One region of the Brevibacterium koreense genome, then DNA from elsewhere that is predicted to be linked to it. Evidence: predicted binding sites of a transcription regulator. Region 1 holds the regulator's gene; each other region holds the start of a gene.

What was found. Region 1 encodes LexA, which represses DNA repair genes until DNA is damaged. Its sites were predicted from a motif close to TCGAACANNTGTTCGA; they were not measured.
Region 2: a site for LexA is predicted at 1,287-1,302, ahead of AAFP32_RS09145 (DUF222 domain-containing protein). Genes of this name have one in related genera too.
Region 3: a site for LexA is predicted at 1,271-1,286, ahead of AAFP32_RS09880 (HNH endonuclease signature motif containing protein). Genes of this name have one in related genera too.

What each region holds. Positions count from the first base shown of each region.
Region 1 covers NZ_CP158281.1:2,277,425-2,279,694, forward strand. The annotation lists gene AAFP32_RS10435 (histidinol-phosphate transaminase) at 1-400, opposite strand, end outside; gene AAFP32_RS10440 (LysM peptidoglycan-binding domain-containing protein) at 434-766, opposite strand; gene lexA (transcriptional repressor LexA) at 1,001-1,756, shown strand; gene AAFP32_RS10450 (ATP-dependent DNA helicase) at 1,848-2,270, opposite strand, start outside.
Region 2 covers NZ_CP158281.1:1,966,603-1,968,872, forward strand. The annotation lists gene AAFP32_RS09145 (DUF222 domain-containing protein) at 6-1,283, opposite strand; gene ruvC (crossover junction endodeoxyribonuclease RuvC) at 1,658-2,254, opposite strand; gene AAFP32_RS09155 (YebC/PmpR family DNA-binding transcriptional regulator) at 2,254-2,270, opposite strand, start outside.
Region 3 covers NZ_CP158281.1:2,139,207-2,141,476, forward strand. The annotation lists gene AAFP32_RS09875 (MATE family efflux transporter) at 1-1,056, opposite strand, end outside; gene AAFP32_RS09880 (HNH endonuclease signature motif containing protein) at 1,331-2,270, shown strand, end outside.

The DNA.
Region 1 (2,270 bases):
ACTGCCAGGTGGCACCGGTACCGGTGGTGATCAGGGGGTGCATGGAGTAGCTGGGAGTGAATCCGAGGACCGTGCGACCCGGCCCGCCGAATGCCTGGACGATATGGGAGAGGACCTCGTTCGATCCGTTTGCCGCCCAGATCATGTCAGAGCTGAGTCCAACGGTCTGACCGGCTCGGTCATTGACTCCGTGCAGATAGGTGACCAGATGTTCACGCAGTTCCTCGAACTCACGATCGGGGTAGCGATTGAGTCCGGCGAAGTGCCCGTCAACAGCCGATCGCATGCTTTCGACGACCACATCCGGAATCGGATAGGCGTTCTCGTTGACGTTCAGCTGCACCGGCACGTCCAGATGCGGAGCCCCATAGGGCTTGAGGCCGACTAGGTCAGAACGCACTGGCAAAGACTCGTTATTTCCCACCGCATCAGTCTAGCGTTGGGGCACATCCAAGGTCTGACCCGGGTGCACCACAGGCGAGGACAGATGGTTGATGTCGGCGATGTCAGACACGACATCGCGAGTGTCACGGTCGAGCCCGAGGTCCACAGCAACGGCCCACAGTGACTCTCCTTCACCGACGACGACTGCTTCGGCGTCGATCCCGATGTCCTCGGCCTCTGCTCCGGCTGCGGCCGAGAACGACTGCGTGGCGACGAAGAATGCTCCGCCGACGATGACGAAAGCGCACACCATGGTCCGAAGCAGACGCATCGCCTGGCGTCCACGAGTGGTGAAACGCAGTTCCTGGTTCTGTGCAGACATCGATTAACCTCTTTCCTTCGTACGATTCCACCCGTAATAGGTAGAACGTCTGTTCTATTCAACATGCCAATCGAACATATGTCCAGTCCAACTCGAACATTTATGCGACAATGAGGGGGAACCAGCGTTGTTGATTGGTCTGATAGAACCATCTCAGGCGGCACTGACACGAGAATTCTCGACGTGAGGATCAAGCGGTGAGGCCGGCGGGAATAGAACGAAGGGGAACGAGCAATGGTTCAGAACAAACGAGGGAGGGGCCGTCCCCGCAATGAGGACGTCGCCAGCGAGATCGCGGCCGCCCGCAGCGATGACGTGGATGTCTCGATTCCGGAAGGCTCCACCGGTGAGGGCGATTTTCGTCTGACCCCGCGACAGCGGCTGGTCCTTGAGACCATTGAACGCGCGGTCGTCACCAACGGCTACCCGCCGAGCATGCGCGAGATCGGCAAAGCTGCCGGGCTCGCCTCACTCTCCAGCGTGGCCCACCAACTCTCGCAGCTCGAACGCCTCGGCTATGTCCGCCGAGACCCGAAGCGTCCGCGGGCCATCGAGGTGGTCAACCCCTTCGAAGAAGAAGAGGCGGAGCGCGCCAAATACGAGGAGCTGGCCAACAACACCGTCCAGGTGCCGGTGGTTGGTCGCATCGCCGCAGGCGGGCCCATTCTGGCCGAGCAGGAAGTCGACGACGTCTTCTCTCTGCCGACCCAGGTCGTCGGCTCGGGTGACATGTTCCTGCTCAAGGTCGTCGGCGACTCGATGATCGAAGCTGCCATCTGTCACGACGACTGGGTGGTCGTGCGCAAGCAGCACACCGCAGACAACGGTCAGATCGTCGCTGCGCTGCTCGATGGGGAAGCCACAGTGAAGACCCTCAAGCGCAAGGCCGGGCACCAGTGGCTGCTCCCCCACAACAAGGACTACGAACCGATCGACGGCAGCTATGCCCAGATCATGGGTCTCGTCGTGTCGGTCATTCGCCGCCTCTGACAAGTCCCCCAGGGCCTCCCGTCGCTCAGTTTCCAACGGACTGTGCCCCCGACCGTTCTCGGTCGGGGGCACAGTGCGTTTCAGGCTCCGATCAGCTCTCGGTCGTCGCCAGGCGTCCAAGGCTGCTCTTCACGAGTGCCGCATCCGTCGTCGGCCACATTGTAGGCATCGAATTCACCAGGTAGCCGCCGTATCGAGCCGAGCGCAGGCGTGAGTCGAGGACCGCCACGACTCCCCTGTCGGAGGTCGACCGGATGAGGCGGCCCGCGCCCTGGGCCAGGCGCAGTGCGGCATGAGTGGCGCTGACGGCCATGAACCCGTTGACTCCCCGATCGTCGGCATCTCTTGACCTCGCCTGCATCAGGGGGTCATCGGGTCGTGGGAACGGAAGTCTGTCGATGATGACGAGACGATTGGTCCTACCCGGTACGTCCACTCCCTGCCACAGTGACATGGTGCCGAACAGGCAGGCACGGTCATCTGCGGTGAATTGAGAGACGAGAGACGGCAGTCC
Region 2 (2,270 bases), 310 kb from region 1:
CGAATTCAGGCTCGGCAGGCCCCTCGTCCTTCGCAGCAGTACGCGTGCCACGTGTTGTACGCGTAACACCTGTTGTGCGCGCCATCGTGAGTCTGCCGACCACCCGTCGAACCCGGCGTGCACTGTACGTTTTCCGAATTGCCACCCGGCAGAGTGCGGGAGGTCAGCAGTCCGTTGAGGATTCCTCCTGAGACTGCGTCTAAGATGCCACTGAGATCCCAGTAGCCGTCATCCCGGGCTCGCACGTTGACGCGACAACGCGAGCGATCGGGCGGAAGCTTCGGTTCCTCTCCATCCGGGTCAATCCGGTCCAGAATCGTACCGAAGATCGTTTTCAAGTCTGAAACTCGAACACGCGGTGCTTTCTCCACTAGGTCCGCTTCGACTTTGTCGCGAACGGTGGAGGATATCCAGATCGGCAGTTTGGAGAGACAGTCGTTGATCGTGGTCGCCTGACCAGCTGAGAGCACTCCCGAGTGCAGGGCTTTGGCAACGACCGGGTTGACGGGTTCTCTGGCTTGGCCCGTCATGTATACGCGGCTGCCAAGGTTCTTCGCAAGCTCGGCACGTCGGTTGGCCTCATACCCGGTCAGGTTCAACCGGGCTTGGACCAGCGCCTTCGTCGTCTTCGCTCCGTAGTCGGTGGGTGTCCCGCACCGTTCATAGACCGACAAAGCGACGGCCGACATCGCTTCGAGAACGCGAGTGGCGGTTTCGATCCCGTTGACGACCGTCATCGCGTGATCGGGCCCGAGGGGGCGTTCGAGTCTCAGCAGTGCGTCTTTGAGGACACTGAGATCACCGATGCTGCGAGTCAGCTCAGGGGCAAGTCGGTCGAGGTCGCGCCATTCGGCATCCGACAGAAGTGGATGCAACACGTCGGCAGTCGAGTCACATTCGTCGGCAGTCGCGTACCGGTCGGTGCCACCGCCATCAATATGCGTTCCAGAATCGGCGGGAGGAACTCGCTCATCGGCTTGGGCGCCCTCGGTGCCGTGCCCGTCAGAATCGTCATTGTCGTGGTCGTCGACGGGCGTCGCTGGAACCGCTGCGATCGAATCGAGTCTCCCGGCCAAAGGATTGCCCGTCAGGTCCATTCCGGCGGCCTCAAGCTGCTCACGAAACGTTGTCGGCTCCGACACCGACAACGATTCACCTTGGCCAGCGGCGGTCTCCCCCGCAGGTGCGCCAGGTACCTGCGGGTTTTTTGCAGACTCGCCCGCGGCGGTGCCAGGTGAGCGCTTACCGCTCTTTCCTGGTGTCCGGTCGGGGGTGAGAGTCATCGTCTGAGCATCCGTTCGTCAACAACGTTGTTGCGTTTATAGTTCTATGATATACACTCCAACGCACTCTGCATAGAGGGATACTCGATTTGATACATTCTATATTCATCGTATTCTATGTTGTTCTATTCTTCTTCAGCAGCATCCATGGTCTGCCAGAAAGGATTAGAACTGCGAACACAGAATGACGAAAAACCATCAGGACAGCTCAGTGGCTACCTCGCCGACAGCCGCGTTCGCACACAAGGCCTGAGGCACAAAAGAACCGTCACACCTGTTTCGCACTGCGAAATGGAATGACGGTGAAGTGTCGGAGTGGGGTGCCGGAGTGACGGCGAAGCGGAGAGACTGCGGGGCACCCAACCGCGACGACACTACTTGGAATTGCGAAGGGCCTTGGCCCACTGCTCCTGTGCCTTCGTCAGACCTGCGCCTTGGCGACCAGCGCTCTTGCGCTCATTCAGGTCCTTGTTCGCTCCGGGTGTCGATTGCGCACTGAGGGCCCCGCGCCACGAGTGGCAGATGGCAATCGCGAGAGCATCCGCGGCATCGGCGGGCTTCGGCGCGGCGTCGAGCTCGAGTATCCGAGTCACCATGTTCGTGACCTGCTTCTTATCAGCTCGTCCCGATCCGGTGATGGCGGCTTTGACCTCGGAAGGCGTGTGCATCGCCACCGGCAGTCCGCGTCTCGCGGCAAGTCCCATGGTCAGGCCCGAGACCTGTGCGGTGCCCATGATCGTGGAGACATCGTTGCGGGCGAACACTCGCTCGATGGCTACGACATCGGGACGGTAAGCGTCCAACCAGCTGTCGAACGCCTCGGCGAGGGCGCCCAGACGCAGGTCCACGGAATCTGTGGACGGCGTGCGGAGCACATCGACTGAAACCATTGCGACCTTGCGGGCGGGCAGTGTGTCGATGACACCCAGCCCGCACCGAGTCAGGCCAGGGTCAACACCGAGGATTCTCATCAGGCATCAAGTTCGG
Region 3 (2,270 bases), 140 kb from region 1:
GCTCAGGGCGAGCACGGGCAGCAGACTCGTCATCAGTGCGACGACCTCCGGGTCCGAAGAGAAGCCGCGGGGGATGATTCCGGCACCAGCTAGGAGGATGAGACCGACGACGATCCCGAAGACGATGCCCCACAGACACAGCCTGCGGTTGATCGCGGCCACTGCCTCGACCTTGCGCGCGCCCAACTGCAGTCCGATCAAGGCCTGACCGGCAATGGCCAGTGAGTCGAGGGCGAGCGCGAGGGAGAAGAAGATGCTCTGTGCGACTTGGATCGCGGCGAGTTCGGCCGTTCCCATAGCCGTGGCGAGGAAGACGAGGATGATCAGAGCCGCGCGCAGGGAGGCATTGCGCACCAACAGCCACCCGGAGGTCTTCGCCGAGGAGAGCACCCCCGCCCAGTCTGGCCGGAATGTGGCGTGGAATCGTCGTGCCGCCCTGATCGAGATCGCTACGTAGACGGAGCACATCCCCGCTTGGGCGATGACTGTTCCCAGAGCCGAGCCTGCGACCCCCATATCGAGGCCGTAGATGAAGAACGCATTCAGTCCGATGTTGGCGATGCATCCGATTGCCGCCACCAAGAGAGGTGTGCGCGTGTCCTGAAGCCCGCGCAGGAGCCCGGTGGCGGCGATGACGACGAGCATGAAGGGCAGGCCCCACCAGGAAATGGCGAGATAGGAGTGCGCACCCGCAGCGATGTCGGCACCGGGCCCGAAAGCGGCGATCAGCTGCTTGAGCAGAGGCAGTCCGATGGCCAGCAGCACGACCGAGGTGCACAGAGCGAGCCAGATCCCGTCGAAGCCCGCGTTAATGGCGCCGGGGCGGTCTCCCGCACCCATGCGCCTGGCGACCCTTGGCGTGGTGGCGTAGGCGAGGAAGATCATCAGTCCGAGGACGGTCTGCAGAATTGTCGACGCGATCGCCAACGATCCCAGAGCACCAGCACCAAGATGGCCGACCATGGCCGTGTCGGAGAGCAGGAATATGGGTTCGGCAATCAGCGCTCCGAGGGCCGGAAGTGCCAAACGGAGAATGTCTTTGTCGATCGCTGCCACGGATCGAGTCTAACGAATCGCTGGCTCTCCTCCTCATGTCAGTGGCGGATGAGATCATATGACAACAAAGACGATATTTGATCACGCTAGAGGCTACATGGACTTCCATCCTGTGTCCTGATGATCGAAATATTCCTCTGATCTATTATAAAATCATCGATTTCCCTCTGTTATTCGAATATCTATAGCCTTCAGTTCTATTCTTAGTTATACTTTGAATAGTTGCTCGCGCCATCAAACAGACTCCACGAAGCGGTGGAGAGGAGGCAACGCGATGAAGCACATGAACGACGACAGTTCGCACTACCGTGTGCGCTCGGACGGCTCGCGCTCGTCAGCCTTCAGCGGCCGTTGCCTCGATATCGACGAAGATTCGCCATTCAACGATCTGTCAGCTGTCTACGCGTGCAGCGACCAGGCACAGTTTGCGGCTCTGGACGCAACCAGCGGCATCTTCGTCCGAGAGGTTGCGCATTACCTCGGCCTTGCCGGACCTGACCTGACGATTCCATACGACTTCGCACCACTTGCGGAGACCGTGCGCCGACGCAGCGGCCGCAAACGACGCAACGGCACTTCGGCCACGAGTACCAGCGACAGCGCTGGTTACGGTGAGAACGCCGATCACGAGACTGCTGCGCCCATAGGCGGGCACACTCCCACCTCGAGCCGCAAGAAGGACCGCGGAGCGGGGCGAAGGATGCGCCGTGAACAGCGGGAGGCTCGAGAACACCCCGAGCAGCTGCCGGACTTCCCTGCATTCAGCCCCACGTCGACGTTCAACGGTTGGACACATCAATACGCTTGGGCTGAAGACATCAGCGAGTACTCGGCGCTTCTCGGTGCCACCACGTCTGGAGCCTATAAGCACATCACCTCTGCGATGACACTGGTACACGGGCTTCCGAAGTTCCACCAGCGGTGCAGCGACGGCGACTTCACCATTGAACATGTGGCATTCGTGACCCGTCGCTGCAGGGACGTCGCGTTCAGATACCTACCGAGCATTGATGACTATTTGGCCGACAGGCGTGCAGACATCACAATCGAAACGTTCAAACGCTCTCTGACGCTGAAGATCGCAGCGACCCAACCAGCAGAGGAGACGCTTGAGAAGGTCGCAGTCCGCCGCCGGGTCGACATCAGCACGGGTGACGACGGGACCGCTTACCTCACCCTCACCGGTCCGGCCCCAGAACTCCACGCCTGCTATA